Regions from separate parts of the Delftia tsuruhatensis genome, predicted to be linked through region 3. Evidence: predicted binding sites of a transcription regulator. Region 3 holds the regulator's gene; each other region holds the start of a gene.

What was found. The regulator FNR, encoded in region 3, switches genes on or off when oxygen is low (the NO sensors DNR and NnrR bind a similar motif). The targets are predictions, from matches to a motif close to TTGATNNNNATCAA.
Region 1: a site for FNR is predicted at 2,627-2,640, ahead of L1Z78_RS11220 (bacteriohemerythrin). Genes of this name have one in related genera too.
Region 2: a site for FNR is predicted at 1,940-1,953, ahead of dsrO (sulfate reduction electron transfer complex DsrMKJOP subunit DsrO). Genes of this name have one in related genera too.
Region 4: a site for FNR is predicted at 2,286-2,299, ahead of L1Z78_RS14575 (3-hydroxybenzoate 6-monooxygenase). Genes of this name have one in related genera too.

Annotation. Positions count from the first base shown of each region.
Region 1 is NZ_LR813084.1:2,484,639-2,488,844, reverse strand. It holds gene L1Z78_RS11235 (response regulator) at 1-6, shown strand, start outside; gene L1Z78_RS11230 (Zn-dependent hydrolase) at 20-1,318, shown strand; gene L1Z78_RS11225 (Bug family tripartite tricarboxylate transporter substrate binding protein) at 1,590-2,573, shown strand; gene L1Z78_RS11220 (bacteriohemerythrin) at 2,717-3,229, shown strand; gene L1Z78_RS11215 (universal stress protein) at 3,293-3,730, opposite strand; gene L1Z78_RS11210 (2OG-Fe dioxygenase family protein) at 3,891-4,206, opposite strand, start outside.
Region 2 is NZ_LR813084.1:2,663,175-2,667,380, reverse strand. It holds gene L1Z78_RS12050 (TlpA family protein disulfide reductase) at 1-640, shown strand, start outside; gene dsbG (thiol:disulfide interchange protein DsbG) at 637-1,434, shown strand; gene L1Z78_RS12040 (hypothetical protein) at 1,452-1,805, shown strand; gene dsrO (sulfate reduction electron transfer complex DsrMKJOP subunit DsrO) at 2,067-2,900, shown strand; gene nrfD (NrfD/PsrC family molybdoenzyme membrane anchor subunit) at 2,917-3,960, shown strand; gene L1Z78_RS12025 (tetrathionate reductase subunit A) at 4,038-4,206, shown strand, end outside.
Region 3 is NZ_LR813084.1:4,034,390-4,038,595, reverse strand. It holds gene ccoG (cytochrome c oxidase accessory protein CcoG) at 1-1,131, shown strand, start outside; gene L1Z78_RS18275 (FixH family protein) at 1,189-1,503, shown strand; gene L1Z78_RS18270 (hypothetical protein) at 1,683-1,970, shown strand; gene fnr (fumarate/nitrate reduction transcriptional regulator Fnr) at 2,053-2,772, opposite strand; gene hemN (oxygen-independent coproporphyrinogen III oxidase) at 2,933-4,206, shown strand, end outside.
Region 4 is NZ_LR813084.1:3,214,928-3,219,133, forward strand. It holds gene L1Z78_RS14560 (patatin-like phospholipase family protein) at 1-595, opposite strand, end outside; gene L1Z78_RS14565 (LysR family transcriptional regulator) at 672-1,574, opposite strand; gene L1Z78_RS14570 (MarR family winged helix-turn-helix transcriptional regulator) at 1,591-2,085, opposite strand; gene L1Z78_RS14575 (3-hydroxybenzoate 6-monooxygenase) at 2,347-3,555, shown strand; gene L1Z78_RS14580 (cupin domain-containing protein) at 3,572-4,206, shown strand, end outside.

The sequences.
Region 1 (4,206 bases), 1.5 Mb from region 3:
CGGTGACAATCACTGGCCTATGACCGCATCGAACGCACCGGCAGCCGCCCCATGCCTGCCCCCCATCAACGCAGAGCGCCTGTGGCGCCGCGTCGAGACCCTGTCCACCTTCACCCGCCCCGATGTCCCCTGGACACGCCGCGCCTTCTCGCCTGAATTCGACCAGGCCCGCGCCTGGCTGCGCGCCGAGTTCGAGGCGGCCGGCATGCAGGTCCGTCTCGACGAGGGCGGCAACCTCGTGGGCCGCTTGCCCGCCGCCGCCGGCTCCACCCCACGTGCCCCGATCTCCACGGGATCGCACTGCGACACGGTGATGATGGGCGGCCGCTTCGACGGCATCATCGGCGTGCTGGCCGGCATCGAGGTGGCCCACGCACTGCACGAGAGGGGCATAGCGCTCCAGCATCCGTTCGAGGTCATCGACTTCCTGTCCGAGGAGCCCAGCGACTACGGCATCTCCTGCATCGGCAGCCGCGCCCTGTCGGGCAAGCTGGACGCCACCATGCTGGCCGCACGCAATCCGCAGGGAGAGACCCTGGCCGAAGGCATGCGCCGCATCGGCGCCCGGCCCGAAGCCCTGGACCGCCCGCTGCGCGGTCCGAAAGGCACGGCAGCCTTCGTGGAACTGCACATCGAGCAAGGCCCGGTGCTGGAGCAGCGCGGCCTGCCCATCGGCGTGGTGACGAACATCGTCGGCATACGCCGTGTGCGTTTCACCGTGCACGGACAGGCCGATCACGCGGGCACCACGCCCATGAACATGCGCCAGGACGCCCTGGTGGGCGCGGCCCGCATCATCGACGCGGCCAGCCGCCGGGCCTCGGCGCTGCACGGGCATCCGCACTACGTGGTGGCCACGGTCGGCCGGCTTTCGCTCACGCCCAACGCCTCCAACGCCGTGCCCGGCCTGGTCGAGATGATGATGGAAGTGCGCAGCGACCACGCCGGCCTGCTGGACACCTTCCCCGAGCAATTGCTGGCCGAAGTCCTGCCCGGCCTCCAGGCCCTGCGCGTGCGCCTGGTGATGGACGAGGTGAGCCGCTCGCAGCCCACGGACTGCGCCGAGCCGGTCATGCAAGGCGTGGAGCAGGCCTGTGCCGAACTCGGCTATGCGCAGATGCGCATGCCCAGCGGCGCCGGGCACGACGCTGCCTACATGGCGTCCACCGGCCCCATGGGGATGATCTTCATTCCCTGCCTGCATGGCCGCAGCCACGCGCCCGAGGAATGGATAGAGCCGGCCCAGTTGCTGGACGGCACGCGCGTGCTGTACCAGACGGTGCGCGTGCTGGACCGGGCGCTGGCAGGCAGCACCTGAGCACCGCGGGGGTGCACGGGGCCGTGTGGCGAACGCGACGTGGCCAAGGCAGCAGGCCTAGAATACGCATCCACCTCACGGCGGGGCACAACCCCGGCCCTGGGTGCAAGCCCTTGTGGCGCACATTGCGGAAGTCCATATAAATTGTGGATTCCCAAGCAAGATGGCGGAAACACCCCCCCGATCATCGACAGCCCACGTCGCCCATGCGCTGCTGCCCTTGCGGCCCGGGCGCGGCACTGCCCCATCCGTCCCAGGAGTTTCTTTTTTCATGTTCCGCCCACTGATCACCTGCACCGCCTTGGCTGCCGCCATGGGCCTGAGCTTTTCCGCCGCCGCGCAAGCCCCGGCCGCCGACTATCCGAACAAGCCCGTGCGCATGATCGTTCCCTTCCCGCCCGGCGGCGGCACCGACATCCTCGCGCGCGTGGTCTCCAACAAGCTGACCGAAGTCAGCAAGTGGACCGTCGTGCCCGACAACCGTGCGGGCGCGGGCGGCACCATCGGCATCACCGAGGCCGCCAAGGCAGCGCCCACCGGCTACGACATGGTCATGGGCCAGAAGGACAACGTGGTCCTGGGCCCCTACCTCTACAAGAACCTGCCCTGGAACCCGGTCAAGGACCTGGTGCCCGTGGCCCATGTGGCCTACACGCCCATCGTGATCGCCACCGGCGTGAACTCGCCCTACAAGACGCTGGCCGACATCGTGGCGGCCGCAAGGCAGCATCCGGGCAAGGTCACCTATGGCTCGCCCGGCAACGGCACCAGCATCCACCTGTCCGGCGTGCTGCTGGAAAAGGCCGCGGGCATCCAGCTGGTACACGTGCCCTACAAGGGCTCCAATCCCGCGCTGATGGATGCGCTGGCGGGCAACGTGGACCTGCTCGTGTCCTCCGTGCCTTCGGCCATCGCGCAGATCAAGGCGGGCAAGCTGCGCGCCATCGCCGTGACCTCGGCCAGGCGTTCCTCCTCGCTGCCCGACACGCCCACGCTGGCCGAATCCGGGCTCAAGGGCTTTGACGTGAGCACCTGGTACGGCCTGTTCATGCCCAAGGGCACGCCCACGGCCATCGTGACCAAGGTCAATGCCGAAGTGAACAAGCTGCTGGCCATGCCCGAAGTGCGCGAGGCCATCCAGACCCAGGGCGCCGAGCCCCAGTCCATGACCGTGGCCGACTTCGACAAGATGTTCCAGACGGACTTCCGGCAGTCCAAACAGATCGTCGAGTCCTCGGGCGCCAAGATCGAGTGACGCACCGCTGCGGTGCGCGCGGCCCGCGCCCCTGCACCGCAGCACGACATGCATTGATGCAGATCAGGATGATCTGCATCAAGAAGCCATGTGACAGTCCCGTGAATACTCCTGCGGAAATACCCGAATTTCAGGAGAACGTCATGGCATTGCTGGTCTGGGTCCCCGAGCTGGACACCGGGATTGCAGAGATCGACCGGCAGCACCGCCGCATCGTCGACTACATCAACAAACTCTACGAGCTGCGCGCCTCGCCCGACCGCGAGGCCCTGGGCGATGTCATCGGCGAGATGATCGACTACACCGTCTCGCACTTCGTCTTCGAGGAAAGCCTGATCGAGAGCGCCGGATACATGTTCGCCGGACCGCACAAAAAGGTGCACGAGCTGTTCACCCGCCGCGTGATCGAGATGCAGACCCGCTTCGAAGCCGGCGAGGATGTTGCCGCCGAGCTGCACGGCATGCTCTCGCGCTGGCTGTTCAACCACATCCGCAACGAGGACTACGGCTACGTGGACTCGGCCAAGGCCTACCTTCGCATGGCGCGAGAGGCCAGCCCCGCGGCGGAAAAGGAGCGGCTCAAGGCCGAGGTCCTGCATGAGCTGGAACTGCAACGCAAGAAAAAGGGCTGGCTGGCACGGCTGCTCAACCGCTGAGAGGCAAGCCAGCAAGGAAAACGGCTCCCGCAGGAGCCGTTTGCACCTTGAAGGGGGCTGCGCCTACTCGCGCACCACCAACACGGGCACGCGCACGGCGCCCAGCACGCGCTGGGTCACGCTGCCCAGCATCAGCTTCTCCAGGCCCCGGCGGCCTTGCGAGCCCATGATGATCAGGTCCGCACCCGTGCTCTCCAGCACGCGCACGATGCCCTCATGCACCGCATGGCCCTCGCCGACCACGGTGGAGATGGCGACACCGGCGTCATCGCCGATCTTCTTGACGGCGTCCAGCGTGGTATTGGCCTCGGCCGTGGCCGCGCTCAGGTACTGCGACTGGCCGTAGGCGAAGTCGGCGCCCACGCCCGTGAACGGATAGGGGTCCACCACGTAGACCGCCGTCAGCGTGCTGCCAAAGGCCTTGGCCAGCTCCACGCCCTTGTGCACCGCCAGCATCGAGCTGTTGGAGCCGTCCACCGGAACCAGGATGTGCTTGAACATGCTTTTTCTCTCCTTCGTTTGCATGGCGGCTGCCGCAGGGCGCCAGGAGCCGCCGGGTCGATGAATCACAGTCTGCACCCATCATGCACCAGCGTCTTGATATGCATCAACGCTCGCTGCATCAGCGGCAGGCTTTCGGGACCACGGCTTACACGCGGAGTCAGTCCTGGTGCCGCCGGTCGAGCTCGGCGCCCTGGAAGCCCTTGCGGCGGTAGGTCAGCACCAACGTGTCGCGCACGCCGCCCGGGCGCTCGGGCTGTATGGGCGTGGTCTCGTGGATCATGCGTGCATCGTCCAGCAGCAGCACGGACCAGGGCTCGGTCAGCGTGAAACGCTGGCCGCTGGGGCCCGCCGCCTCGAAGATGCGTGTCTCGCCGCCCTTGACGCCTTCGCGCCCGACCAGGATCACGGCCACCAGATCCACGCCGTCGCGGTGCGCGCCCTCGGGCGTGGGCCGGCCGATGCCGTCGGCCGTG
Region 2 (4,206 bases), 1.4 Mb from region 3:
GGACTGGCTCGAACTGCCGGCCGCCGTGGGCCGTGGCCTGGACATCCGCGACGGCGGCTGGAATCTCTGGGCCGGCCTGCTGGCCGCGCTGCTGTGGATGCTGTGGCAAAGCCGCAAGTCCTTGGCCCTGCGCCGCGCCGCCGCGCTGCCGCTGGGTGCGGGCGGCGCCGTGCTGGCCGTGGGCGCCCTGCTCCAGGCCTTGCCGGCGGACGATGCGCCATCGCTGCCCGCCTTCACCCTGGTCAATGCACAGGCCCGGCCCATCTCGCTGCGGCAACTGCAGCAGGCCGAGGGCCGACCCATGGTCATCAACCTCTGGGCCACCTGGTGCCCGCCCTGCCGGCGCGAGATGCCCGTGCTGGCCCAGGCGCAGCAGCAGCGGCCCGATGTACGCTTCATCTGGATCAACCAGGGCGAGAGCGCAGAGACCGTGACGGGCTATCTGCGGCGCACGCAGACGACGGCCCCCTTGCCGCCGGAGCAGGTGCTGCTCGATCCCCGGCAGCAGGCCGGCGGCCATTGGCGACAGCAGGGCCTTCCCTCCACCTATTTCTATGGCGCCGACGGCAGGCAATGCGGCATGCGCATGGGCGAACTGTCGCGCGCCAGTCTGGCCGAGCATCTGAAGGACTGTTCATGAGAATCCGCAAACTGCCCTCCCTCATTGGATTTCTGGGAATCCTGGCAACCCTGGCCCAGCCGACCTTTGCCAACGAGCTGCCATCGCAGGAATTCCTGGCCCAGCAGGGCCTGACCCTGGTGGGACCGCTGCCCGCCGTGGGCGGCCTCAAGGCCTGGGCCGCCTACCGTGACCGCCAGCCGGTTCCCATCTACCGCATGCCCGATGGCAAGCACTGGATCCTGGGCACGGTGATCGATGCCCAGGGGAGCGACGTGAATGCCCAGGCCCTGCAGGCAGCGGTGCAAAAACCCATGGGCGAGCAGCTGTGGAGCGATGTGCAGCGCACGCAGGCCGTTGCCGACGGGCGCGCCGACGCGCCGCGCACGGTCTATGTCTTCACCGATCCCAACTGCCCCTACTGCAACCAGTTGTGGAACGAAGCCCGCCCCTGGGTGGAGTCCGGCCAGGTGCAGTTGCGCCATGTGCTGGTGGGCATCCTCAAGCCCAGCAGCGAGGGAAAGGCCGCCGCCATCCTCGGCGCGCGCCAGCCCGAGCAGGCGCTGGCCGAGCATGCGCGCGCCTATGCCAGGGCCGGCCGCGCCGGCGGAGAAAGCGCCGGCGTCACGCCACTGGCCTCCATACCGCAGGCCCTGCGGCAGTCCCTGGCCAACCACGCATCGCTGATGTCCACCTGGGGGCTGCGCGCCACGCCCGCCCTCATCTGGAAGGACGACAAAGGGCTGGTGCAGGTGCGTACGGGACTGCCGCCAGGGCTGCTCGAAGAGGTCATGGGAACGCGGCCCAGGAAATGAACCACGGCGAGCTTTCCATGGACTTGTTTTCCCATCGAACCGAGACGAAGCCACTGCGCATCGCGCTGCATGCGCCCACCCCGGGCGCGCTGGCACGGGCGCGCAGCAACCTCGCCAACCTGCGCCAGGACCGTCCCGACGCCGAGGTGCTGCTCATCGTCAACGGCCCGGCCGTCGAGGCCCTGCTGGACGCCGTGCCCGGCACGCCGCAGCACCTGGACGAAGCGACCCTGGCGCAGACCCTGATCTGTCCCAACACGCTGAAGAAACTGGGCCGCCAGGCACAGGCCGGCATGCGGGTGCTGCCCCTGGGAGGCATCGAGTCGCTGGCCCTGCTGCAGCAGTCGGGCTGGTGCTACATACGCTGCTGACCCATGATCCCGAGCGTTGCGCTCATGCTGTTAACCCGGCCTTAATCCGCACATCGCACGCTGTGACCCTCGGTAACGCACCCGGTGCAGCGCCCGCCAGCAGGCGGATCGCGGGTCGGAAACCAGCCACCGACTTGACTCACATCAAGCCACAAAAGCCTGAAATTTCATATATTAAATTCAATATAAAAAGCATATTTCAAATGCTTAATTGAGTTTAAGCGACCGCCTTCGCGGCCGCAGAACGATGAAAGACAGGCCATGCCAAAACCCTCCCATGCCCCCGGCGATTGCAGCCGCACGCCTTGCAGCCCGGGAAGTACCCCCACCGTATTCGAACAACAACCCGCAGAAAGCAAGCGCGGTTTTTTGCAGGATCTGCTCGCTGCGGCCATGGCTGCCGTGGCCCTGCCCGTGGCGGCGGCCATGCCGGGGTCGCCGGGATTCCAGCCACCGCGTCGCCCGGGCGAGGCGGGCAGGCGCTACGGCATGCTGGTGGACCTGCGCCGGTGCATCGGCTGCCAGGCCTGCACGGTGAGCTGCTCCATGGAAAACCTGCCGCCGCTGGGCCAGTTCCGCACCACGGTGCTGCAGTACGAGGTGCAGCACGCGGGCAACGAGGACCTGCCCCCGGCCATGCTCAACCTGCCGCGCCTGTGCAACCACTGCGACAACCCGCCCTGCGTGCCGGTCTGCCCCGTGCAGGCCACCTTCCAGCGCAGCGACGGCATCGTGCTGGTGGACAACGAGCGCTGCGTGGGCTGCGGCTACTGCGTGCAGGCCTGTCCCTATGACGCGCGCTTCATCAACCATGAGACGCAGACCGCGGACAAGTGCACCTTCTGCGAGCACCGGCTGGAGGCCGGCCTGCTGCCGGCCTGCGTGGAAAGCTGCGTGGGCGGTGCGCGCGTGATCGGCGACCTCAACGACGAGGGCAGCGAGATCCGCCAGCGCATGCGCGAGCACGCCAAGGACCTCAAGGTGCTCAAGCCCGCCATGGGCACGGACCCGCATGTGTACTACCTGGGCTTGCCCGACGCCTTCGTCGAGGGCGTGGACGGACAGGCCAGCGTGCGTCTGGTCGCATCCCACTGATCGCAAGGACCATCGCATGCAGATCATCGAACTCCTGACCCCTGCCTACGAATCGGCCTGGCTGCCCTGGGCCGTGCAGTACTTCTTCCTGGCCGGCATTGCCACGGGCGCCGCCCTGCTGGCCGCCGCCTGCGCATGGGCACCACGCGCCAGCGCCATGGCGCGCCTGCTGCCTGCCGCCGTGCTGGTGCTGGCCGTGAGCGCCATCGCGGCGCCCGTGTCGCTGCTGGCCGACCTGCACCAGCCCGCACGCTTCTGGCATTTCTATGCGCACTTCACGCCCTGGTCGTGGATGTCGGTGGGCGCCCTGCTGCTGCCGGTCTTCGTGGGACTGGCGCTGGCCTTCGTGCTGGCCTGGTGGCTGGGCCGGCCGCAGTGGCTGCGCTGGCTGGCACCGCTGCTGGCCGTGTCGGCACTGACCATCACCGCCTATACCGGCGCCGAGCTGATGGCCGTGCGCTCGCGCCCGCTGTGGAACACGCTGTGGGTGCCGCTGAACCTGGCGCTCACGGGCTGGCTGGCCACCGTGGGCTGCATGCTGGTGACGGCACGCTTTCTGCCCGCCCGCCAACGCCCCGATGTCGGCGCCCTGCAGGCCCTGCGCGTGCTGGGCCTGGCGCTGGCGCTGTGCCTGCTGGCCATGGTGGCGATCTGGACCGTTGCCGGCTGGCTGGGCCAGGGCCGCTCCTTCCAGGCAGCGCTGCAGCTGTGGCAGCAGTTCCCGGTCTGGCGGCTGAGCATGCTGGGCTCGGCCGTGGCGGGCGCCGCCTTGCTGTGGGCGCTGGCCCAGGGCGCAACGCGCATGGCCTGCCCGCGCTACACGCTGGCCCTGGGGCTGGGCCTGGCCGCCGCCGCCTGGGCCTTTCGCTGGGCCCTGTTCATGGGTGTGCAGGGCGTGCCCAAGTACGGCGCGGGCCTGTACATCTACCACATGCCGCTGGGCGGCGACGGCCTGCTGGGCATGCTGGGCGTGGCCGGCCTGTGCGTTGCGCTGGTGACGCTGGCGACCTGGGCGCTGGAGCTGTTCCCCGCGCGCTCGGCATCGGCCCGCGCCGTCTGACACCGCCGCCCTGACGGCACTCCCCATTCACGGAGCGCGGCCCACCCCCCTGCCGGCCGCGCCACAGAAAGCAATCCATGACCGACAAGAAGAAACTCCCCCAAGCTCCCGAAGACCGGCTGGATGCCGAGGCCGCCCGCCGCCGCCTGCTGCTGCGCGGTGGCCTCACCGCCGGTGGGCTGGCCGCCTTTGCGGCCGGCTACGGCGAGACGCTGGCGCGCGGCGCCAAGGGCCTGGTGGCAGGCA
Region 3 (4,206 bases):
GCGCTGGCGCTGTTCCTGTTCACGGCCGTGGCCGGGCGCCTGTGGTGCGGTTTCTCCTGCCCGCAGACCGTCTATACCGAGATCTTCATGTGGGTGGAGCGCAAGGTCGAAGGCGACCGCAGTGCCCGCATGCGCCTGGACAAGAACGGCTGGACCTTCGAGAAGCTCTGGAAGAAGTTGCTCAAGCAGTTCCTGTGGATCGCCATCGCGCTGTGGACGGGCTTCACCTTCGTGGGCTATTTCGTGCCCATCCGCGAACTGGGAGCCGAGCTGCTGGCGCTGCAGGGCAGCTGGCAGATATTCTGGGTGCTGTTCTACGGCTTCGCCACCTATGGCAATGCGGGCTACATGCGCGAGCAGGTCTGCAAGTACATGTGTCCCTATGCGCGCTTTCAGAGCGCCATGTTCGACAAGGACACGATGATCGTCAGCTACGACACGGGCCGTGGCGAGCCGCGCGCGCCGCGCACCAAGAAGGTGGACCACAAGGCCCAGGGCCTGGGCGACTGCATCGACTGCAAGATGTGCGTGCAGGTCTGCCCCGTGGGCATCGACATCCGCAACGGCCTGCAATACGAGTGCATAGGCTGCGGCCTGTGCATAGACGCCTGCAACTCCATCATGGACAGGATGGAGTACCCGCGCGGCCTGATCCGCCTGACCACGCAGAACGCCATGGCCGGTGCCTGGCGGCGCGCCCAGGTGCTGCGCCGCATCTTCCGGCCCCGCGTGCTGATCTACTCGGCCGTGCTGGTCGGCCTGAGCACGGCCATGATCGTGAGCCTGGCGCTGCGCCAGTCGGTCAAGGTGGACGTGATCCGCGACCGGGCCTCGCTGTCGCGCATCGTCGCGGGCGGCAAGCTGGAGAATGTCTACCGCCTGCAGATCATGAACGCCACCGAGCAGGCCCAGCGCTACCGCATCAGCGCCCACGGCCTGGACGGCCTGGAGCTGGCCTCGGAGCAGGAGGTCGAGGTCGGCCCCGCCGAGACGCGCGGCATCGCGGCGCGCCTGCAGATTCCCTACGGTTCCGCCGAGCCGGGCTCGCACACCGTATTCTTCGACATCGATGCCGTGGCGGCAGGTGCGGGCCGGGCGTCCGAGAAGGCGGTCTTCCTGGTTCCCAGGTAATGTTCCCGGAACGCGCGGCGCATGCCGCGTGTGCCGCTTGAAAGAAAGAGGTTTCCCATGTCTTCGAGTCCCGCAGTCCCTTCGGCCGCCCCGTCCGCTCCGCACCCGGACGCCGGCAAGCCCTGGTGGAAGTTCGCCCATGTCTGGCTCGTGGTGGCCGGTCCGGCCGCCGTGGTGGTGGCCGGCGTGGTCACGGCCATCATCGCGATCAATGGGGCCGACCCCGTGATCGACCCCGACTACTACCGCAACGGCATCGAGATCAATGAACGTGCAGGCGGCGCGCGCGAAGTTCCCAAGAGCCTGGCGCCCGCCGTCACAGGCCGCAACCATGCGGCCACGCCGGCGTACGACCACCCCACGGACCGCTGAACGCCGCGCATCCTTGCAGGAGGCCGCAATGCGGCCTTTTTTTGCATGGTGAACCCCGTCTCCGGCATGCGCGACGGGTGAGGGTTTCCTACAGGCCGGCGGGGCTGCGTGGGGCTTGGCGGCATGCTTTGGCGGGGCGCACAATCAACGTGCCCCTCGACAGCCCAAGGAGATCGCTGATGTTGGCCCAACGCTGGATGTGGATTGCCTGGCCTGCCTTCCTGGCGGCCGCCGTGATGGAGATGCTGGTCTTTGCCTTCGTGGACCCGCTGGAGCTGCACTGGCTCGGCGACCTGGGCTGGTCCCGCCAGGGGATCTATACGCTGGCCTTCTTCGCGTTCTGGGCCGTGACCATGCTGTCCAGCCTCATGACCATCATGCTGGGCCGCTCGGCACGCGACCTCAACGACGGCATCGTCTCCGAGCCCGACCCGGATCTGGCCCTGCAGGGACTGGGACGCGACTGATCCGCTCCCCTGGTCACCCCGCAAGCAACAAGGCCCGCTTTCGCGGGCCTTCATCATTTCCGCAAGGGGCGTCTGGCATGCCCTACTGGCATTGCTGGCTGTTGACGATGCGCTTGAGCGCATCCGTGTCCAGGATGCGCAGGTGGCGCTGGCGCACCTCGATGATGTTCTCCTCGGCGAACTTGGAGAACGTGCGGCTGACGGTCTCCAGCTTCAGGCCCAGGTAGCTGCCGATCTCCTCGCGCGTCATGCGCAGCACCAGCTCGGACTTGGAAAAGCCGCGTGCATGCAGGCGCTGCACCAGGTTGAGCACGAAGGCGGCCAGGCGCTCCTCGGCGCGCATGCTGCCCAGCAGCAGCATGACGCCGTGCTCGCGCACGATCTCGCGGCTCATGACCTTGTGCACGTGGTTTTGCAGGGCCGTGACCTCGCGCGACAGGTGCTCGAGCTTGTCGAAGGGCATGACGCAGACCTCGGCATCCTCCAGGGCCACGGCATCGCAGGTGTGATGGTCGTTGACGATGCCGTCCAGCCCGATGATCTCGCCGGCCATCTGAAAGCCCGTGACCTGGTCGCGACCGTCCTCGGTGGCCACGCAGGTCTTGAAGAAGCCCGTGCGGATGGCATACAGCGAGGTGAAGGCCTCGCCGTTGCGAAACAGCAGGCCGCCGCGCTTGACCTTGCGGCGCGTGGCCACGATGTCGTCGATGCGCTGCATCTGCTCGGCATCCAGCCCCATGGGCATGCACAGTTCGCGCAGGTTGCAGTTGGAGCAGGAGGCTTTGATGGTCTGAAGGTTCATGGAGTAAACATCAGCGGCACAGTGGCGTGCCAGTGGTGACCTCGTGGATGGCGATGAGTTGGATCAAATTGTCGCAGCAGTGCCTCAAACAACTCTTGATGTGAGTCAAGGACGGGGCCGATGCCCTGCGGCACAGTCAAGGTATTAGAGGAAAAAACCCATGACCGCTGTCACCCCAGAGCTGCTGCGTCGCTTCGACGTACCGGGGCCCCGATACACCTCGTTCCCCACCGCCGACCGTTTCGTGGAGGCCTTTGGTGCAGAGGACTATATCCTGGCGCTGCAACAACGCAAATCGAGTACCGCAGCACGTGCCATGCCTTTGTCGCTGTATGTGCATGTGCCGTTCTGCGAATCGCTGTGCTACTACTGCGCCTGCAACAAGATCGTCACGCGCCACCATGACCGTGCTGCGGTCTACCTGGACTACCTGGCCCGCGAGATCGCCCTGCACACCGCCCACTGCGGCAAGGGCCAGGCCGTCAGCCAGCTGCACCTGGGCGGCGGCACGCCCACCTTCTTCTCGGACGAGGAGCTGCGCACGCTGATGGGCCTGCTGCGCGAGCACTTCAGGCTGGAGGCCGGGGGGGAGTACTCCATCGAGGTCGATCCACGCACCGTCACCGCCGAACGCCTGGCGGTGCTCAAGGAACTGGGCTTCAACCGCCTGAGCTTCGGCGTGCAGGACTTCGACGAGCAGGTGCAGATCGCCGTGCACCGCGTGCAGCCGGCCGCGCAGGTGTTCGAGCTGGTGGCCGCCGCGCGCCGGCTGGGCTTTGCCTCCATCAATGTGGACCTGATCTACGGCCTGCCCAGGCAGACGCCCGAGTCCTTCGAGCGCACGCTGGCGCAGGTCAACGCGCTGCGGCCGGATCGCATCGCCCTGTACGCCTACGCCCATCTGCCCGAGCGCTTCAAGCCGCAGCGGCGTATCGCTTCCGAGGATCTGCCCCAGGGCGCCGACAAGCTGGCCATGCTCTCGCGCTCCATCGCGGCTTTCATGGACGGCGGCTATGTCTATGTGGGCATGGACCACTTCGCGTTGCCCGAGGATGCGCTGGCCGTGGCCAAGCGCCAGGGGCGGCTGCACCGCAACTTCCAGGGCTACAGCACCCAGCCCGACTGCGACCTGATCGCGCTGGGCGTGTCGGCCATCGGCAAGGTGGGAGCCAGCTACAGCCAGAACGCCAAGACGCTGGAGGAGTACTACGACGCCATCGACGCCGGCCAGTTGCCCGTGGTGAGAGGCCTGGCGCTGTCGCGCGACGACCTGGTGCGCCGCGCCGTCATCATGGCCATCATGTGCCAGGGCGCCGTGCTGTTCGAGCCCATGGAGCAGGCCTGGCTGCTGGGCTTTCGCGAATATTTCGCGCCCGAGATGGCGGCGCTGGAGGATCTGCAGGACAAGGGCCTGGTGCAGATCAGCGACGAGGG
Region 4 (4,206 bases), 820 kb from region 3:
GGCTGGTGATGCCTCCGTCGACGAAATGGTATTTGCCGATGGCCACCGGCTGGAACACGCCCGGGATGCTGCTGGAGGCGCGCACCGCCTGTCCTGTGTTGCCGCGGGCGAACACGGTGCGCTCGCCATCCTCCAGGCGCGTGGACACGGCCACGAAGGGCTTGGCCAGCTGCTCCAGCGGCTTGCGGCCCACCTGCTCGTTCACATAGTCCTCCAGCTTCTGGCCCACCAGCAGCCCGCCCGAGGACAGCTGCAGGTCACGGATCCGGGTTTCATCCAGGGCCACGGCCTTTTCCTGCAGCTCGAAGGCGTTCATGCCGCCCGCATACAGGGCCCCGACCACGCTGCCCGCGCTGGTGCCCGCCACCACGGCGGGCGTGAAGCCATTGGCCTCCAGCATCTTGATGACACCGATGTGGGCAAAGCCCTTGACGGCCCCACCCCCCAGGGCCAGGCCGATCCGGATCGGCGCGGCCGCGGTGACGGGCGTGGATTCAGGCGTGGCGGCCGAGGGGCTGGGCGGGTTGCTGCCGCAAGCGGCCAGACCGGCCAGGCTCAGGCACACCAGTGGACGCAAAAAGGCTTTCAGGCGCATGCCGGGAGATCCTGCTGTCGGATGACGAGATTCGGGGCGGGCAGTATAGCGGCAGGGGCTTGACCGGCCCGGCCTGTCAGGCTCTGGGACGCAGCAGCTCCCCCATCCCCTGCACGGCCTCGCGCAGAAAGCCCCAGACCGCCTCGATGCGCGGCACCCGGCGCGCGTCCGAGGGCATGCTCATCCAGAAGGTGCGCGTGAAGCAGGCCTGGCCCGGGAGCACGCGGCTGAGCACGGGGTCCCGGTCGGCGATGAAGGCCGGCAGCACGGCCAGGCCCGCGCCGGCGCGCACGGCCTCGTACTGGGCCGTGATGCTGGTGCTGCGAAAGGCAAAGCGCTCGGGCTGGAACAGCGTGGACAGCAACTGCAGCTCGCGCGTGAACAGCAGGTCGTCCACGTAGTGGATGAAGCTGTGGTGGCGCAGGTCCTCGGTGCGTGCGACCAGCGGACGGCGGGCCAGGTACTCGCGCTGGCCGTAGAGAAAGAGCCGGTAGTCGGCCAGCTTGGTGACAACGGCCGAGCCGCGCGTGGGCCGCTCCAGCGAGATCACGATGTCCGCCTCGCGCCGTGACAGGTGCAGCAGGCGTGGCAGCGCCAGCAGATCGATGCTCAGCAACGGGTGGCGCAGGGTCAGCGTGGCCAGTTGCGGGGCCAGCAACTGCGTCCCGAAGCCTTCCGTGGCCCCCACGCGCACCAGGCCCGCAGGCCCCTGGCTGGCGGCCTCCGCCGCCAGCGGCATGTGCTCCAGCCGGGCAGCGGCCTGCTGCATGGCGTCCGCCACGCCCAGCAGCTGGCGGCCGGCCTCGGTGGCCCGCCATTGGCCGCCTTCCCGCTCCAGGAGCACGGCGCCCAGCTGCTTTTCCAGCGCCTGGATGCGCCGTGACACCGTGGTGTGTTCCACGCCCAGGCGCCGGGCGGCGGCGGCCATGCTGCCGCTGCGGGCAAGCTCGCCGAAGAAACGCAGATGATCCCAGTCCATGGGCAGCCGGACCGCTTCAGCCGTCCGCAGGGCGAGGCGTCGCGCGCGCCGTCACGGCCGTGGGCGCACGCGCCAACTCATCGTTCTGGTGGACCAGGACGGCCATCATCTCCATGAACAGCGCACGCCGGTCATCGGCCAGCGGCTCCAGCATGCGCTGCTGGGCCCGCAGCACCGAGGGCTCGGCCGCCACCAGCAGGGCGCGGCCCTCCTGGGTCACCGACAGCAGGCGCACGCGCCGATCGGTGGGACTGCTGTTGCGCACCATGAGTCCCCGCGCTTCCAGCCGGTCGATGACGCTACCGATGGTCGAGGTGTCGAAGCCGATCAGCCGTGCCAGCGTGCGCTGGTCCACGCCGGGTTGGCGCAGCACGGCCGACAGCGCGGCGTACTGCACGGGAGTGACGCCGAAGGGCTGCGTCTCCTCCATGAAGACCGCGACAGCGATCTGCTGGAGGCGGCGGATATGGTAGCCGGGATAGTTTTCCAGTTCTGCAGGTTGGTGATCCATGGCGTTGCGCTGTGTGTTGTCTCTGTCCCCTGCGGACATGCGCCTTGCAGGCATGCCCCCGCAGGGCCGCCGGCATGTTCGCATGAATGCCGGGGCCCTGGCAGATCGATTGTGGCGCAGCGGCGCGCCCGTTCTGCGCAACGGGAAAACCCGATGTGATTCCGTGCCATATAAAAACTACACTGATCATCAGCATACTCTTTATATACATGAATGGCCCGCGATGCAGAGTTGCCGAGGCCCCACGCAGACAGGAGACACATGAGCACAAGCAATCCTTCCCGTTCGCTGCCCGTCCTGGTGGCCGGCGGCGGCATCGGCGGCGTGGCTGCGGCCCTCGCGCTGGCGCGCCAGGGCTTAGCCGTCAAGGTGCTGGAGCAGGCCCCGCAACTGGGGGAGATCGGCGCCGGCATCCAGCTGGGTCCGAATGCCTTTGCCGCCTTCGACGCGCTGGGCATGGGCGAGCTGGCAAACGGCCGGGCCGTCCATACCGACGAGATGGTCATGCACGATGCGCTGGACGAACGCCTGATCGGCCGCATCCCCACGGGCACGGCCTTTCGCGAACGCTTCGGCAATCCCTATGCGGTGATCCACCGGGCCGACATCCACACTTCGCTGCTCGAAAGCGCCCGCGCCCATGGGGCGATAGAGACGCTGACGGGCACGCGCATCGAGTCCGTGCAGCAGGAGGGCGACACCGTCACCGTGCGCGACCAGCATGGCCGCCTCCATGTAGGCCAGGCGCTGATCGGCGCCGATGGCGTGAAGTCCGTGGTGCGCCAGCAGTACGTGGGCGATGCGGCGCGCGTCTCCGGCCATGTGGTGTACCGCGCCGTGGTGCAGAAGAACGACTTCCCCGAGGACCTGCGCTGGAATGCCGCCAGCATCTGGGTCGGCCCCAACTACCACCTGGTGCACTACCCGCTGCGCGGCGGCGAGCAATACAACGTGGTCGTCACATTCCACAGCCGTGAGCAGGAGGAATGGGGCGTGCGCGAAGGCAGCCGCGAAGAGGTGCAAAGCTACTACGGCGACTGCTGCCCGCGCGCGCGCCAGCTCATCGACCTGCCCAACAGCTGGAAGCGCTGGGCCACGGCCGACCGCGAGCCCACGGGCCGCTGGAGCTTTGGCCGCGCCACGCTGCTGGGCGATGCGGCCCACCCCACCCTGCAGTACATCGCCCAGGGCGCCTGCATGGCGCTGGAAGACGCGGTGACGCTGGGCGAGGCGCTCAAGCGCTGCGGCAACGACTGGCCACGGGCACTGCAGCTGTACGAGCGCTCGCGCATTGCGCGCACGGCGCGCGTGGTGCTGTCCGCCCGCGAGATGGGCCGCATCTTCCACGCCAGCGGCGTGGAGCGCCTGGTGCGCAACGACCTCTGGAAGGGCCGCACGCCCGAGCGTTTCTACGACGCCATGGAATGGCTGTACGGCTGGAAGGCCGAAAACTGCCTCGCCGAAGACTGAACACAAGGAGACCGCCATGCAAGAACTTGGCCGCCTGGAAGACCTGCCCCAGGACTACCGCGACGAACTCACGCGCAACAACCTGGTGCCGCTGTGGCCCAGCCTGCGCAACGTGATGCCGCCGCACACGCCGCGCCCGCGCACCCAGCCCGTCGCCTGGCCCTACCAGAGCATCCGCCCGCTGCTGATGCAGGCCGGCGAGCTGACGCCCATCGAAAAGGCCGAGCGTCGCGTGCTGGTGCTGGCCAACCCCGGCCATGGCCTGGAGAAGATGCAGGCCAGCGCCTCCATCTACCTGGGCATGCAGTTGCTGCTGCCCGGCGAGTGGGCACCCTCGCACCGCCACACGCCCAACGCCGTGCGCATGGTGGTGGAGGGGCAAGGCGCCTGGAGCACGGTCGATGGCGAGAAATGCCCCATGGAGCGCGGCGATCTCATCCTCACGCCCACGGGCCTGTGGCACGAGCATGGCCACGACGGTGACGAGCCCGTGGTCTGGCTTGATGTGCTGGACCTGCCCCTGGCCTACTACCTGGAAGTCACCTACCACGTGGACGGCCCGCGCCAGCCCGCCCTGCCCGGCCGTGGCGACCGTGCCTATGCGCGCGGCGGCCTGGCCCCCACGCAGGTGTTCGCGCGCAGCGCCAAGGC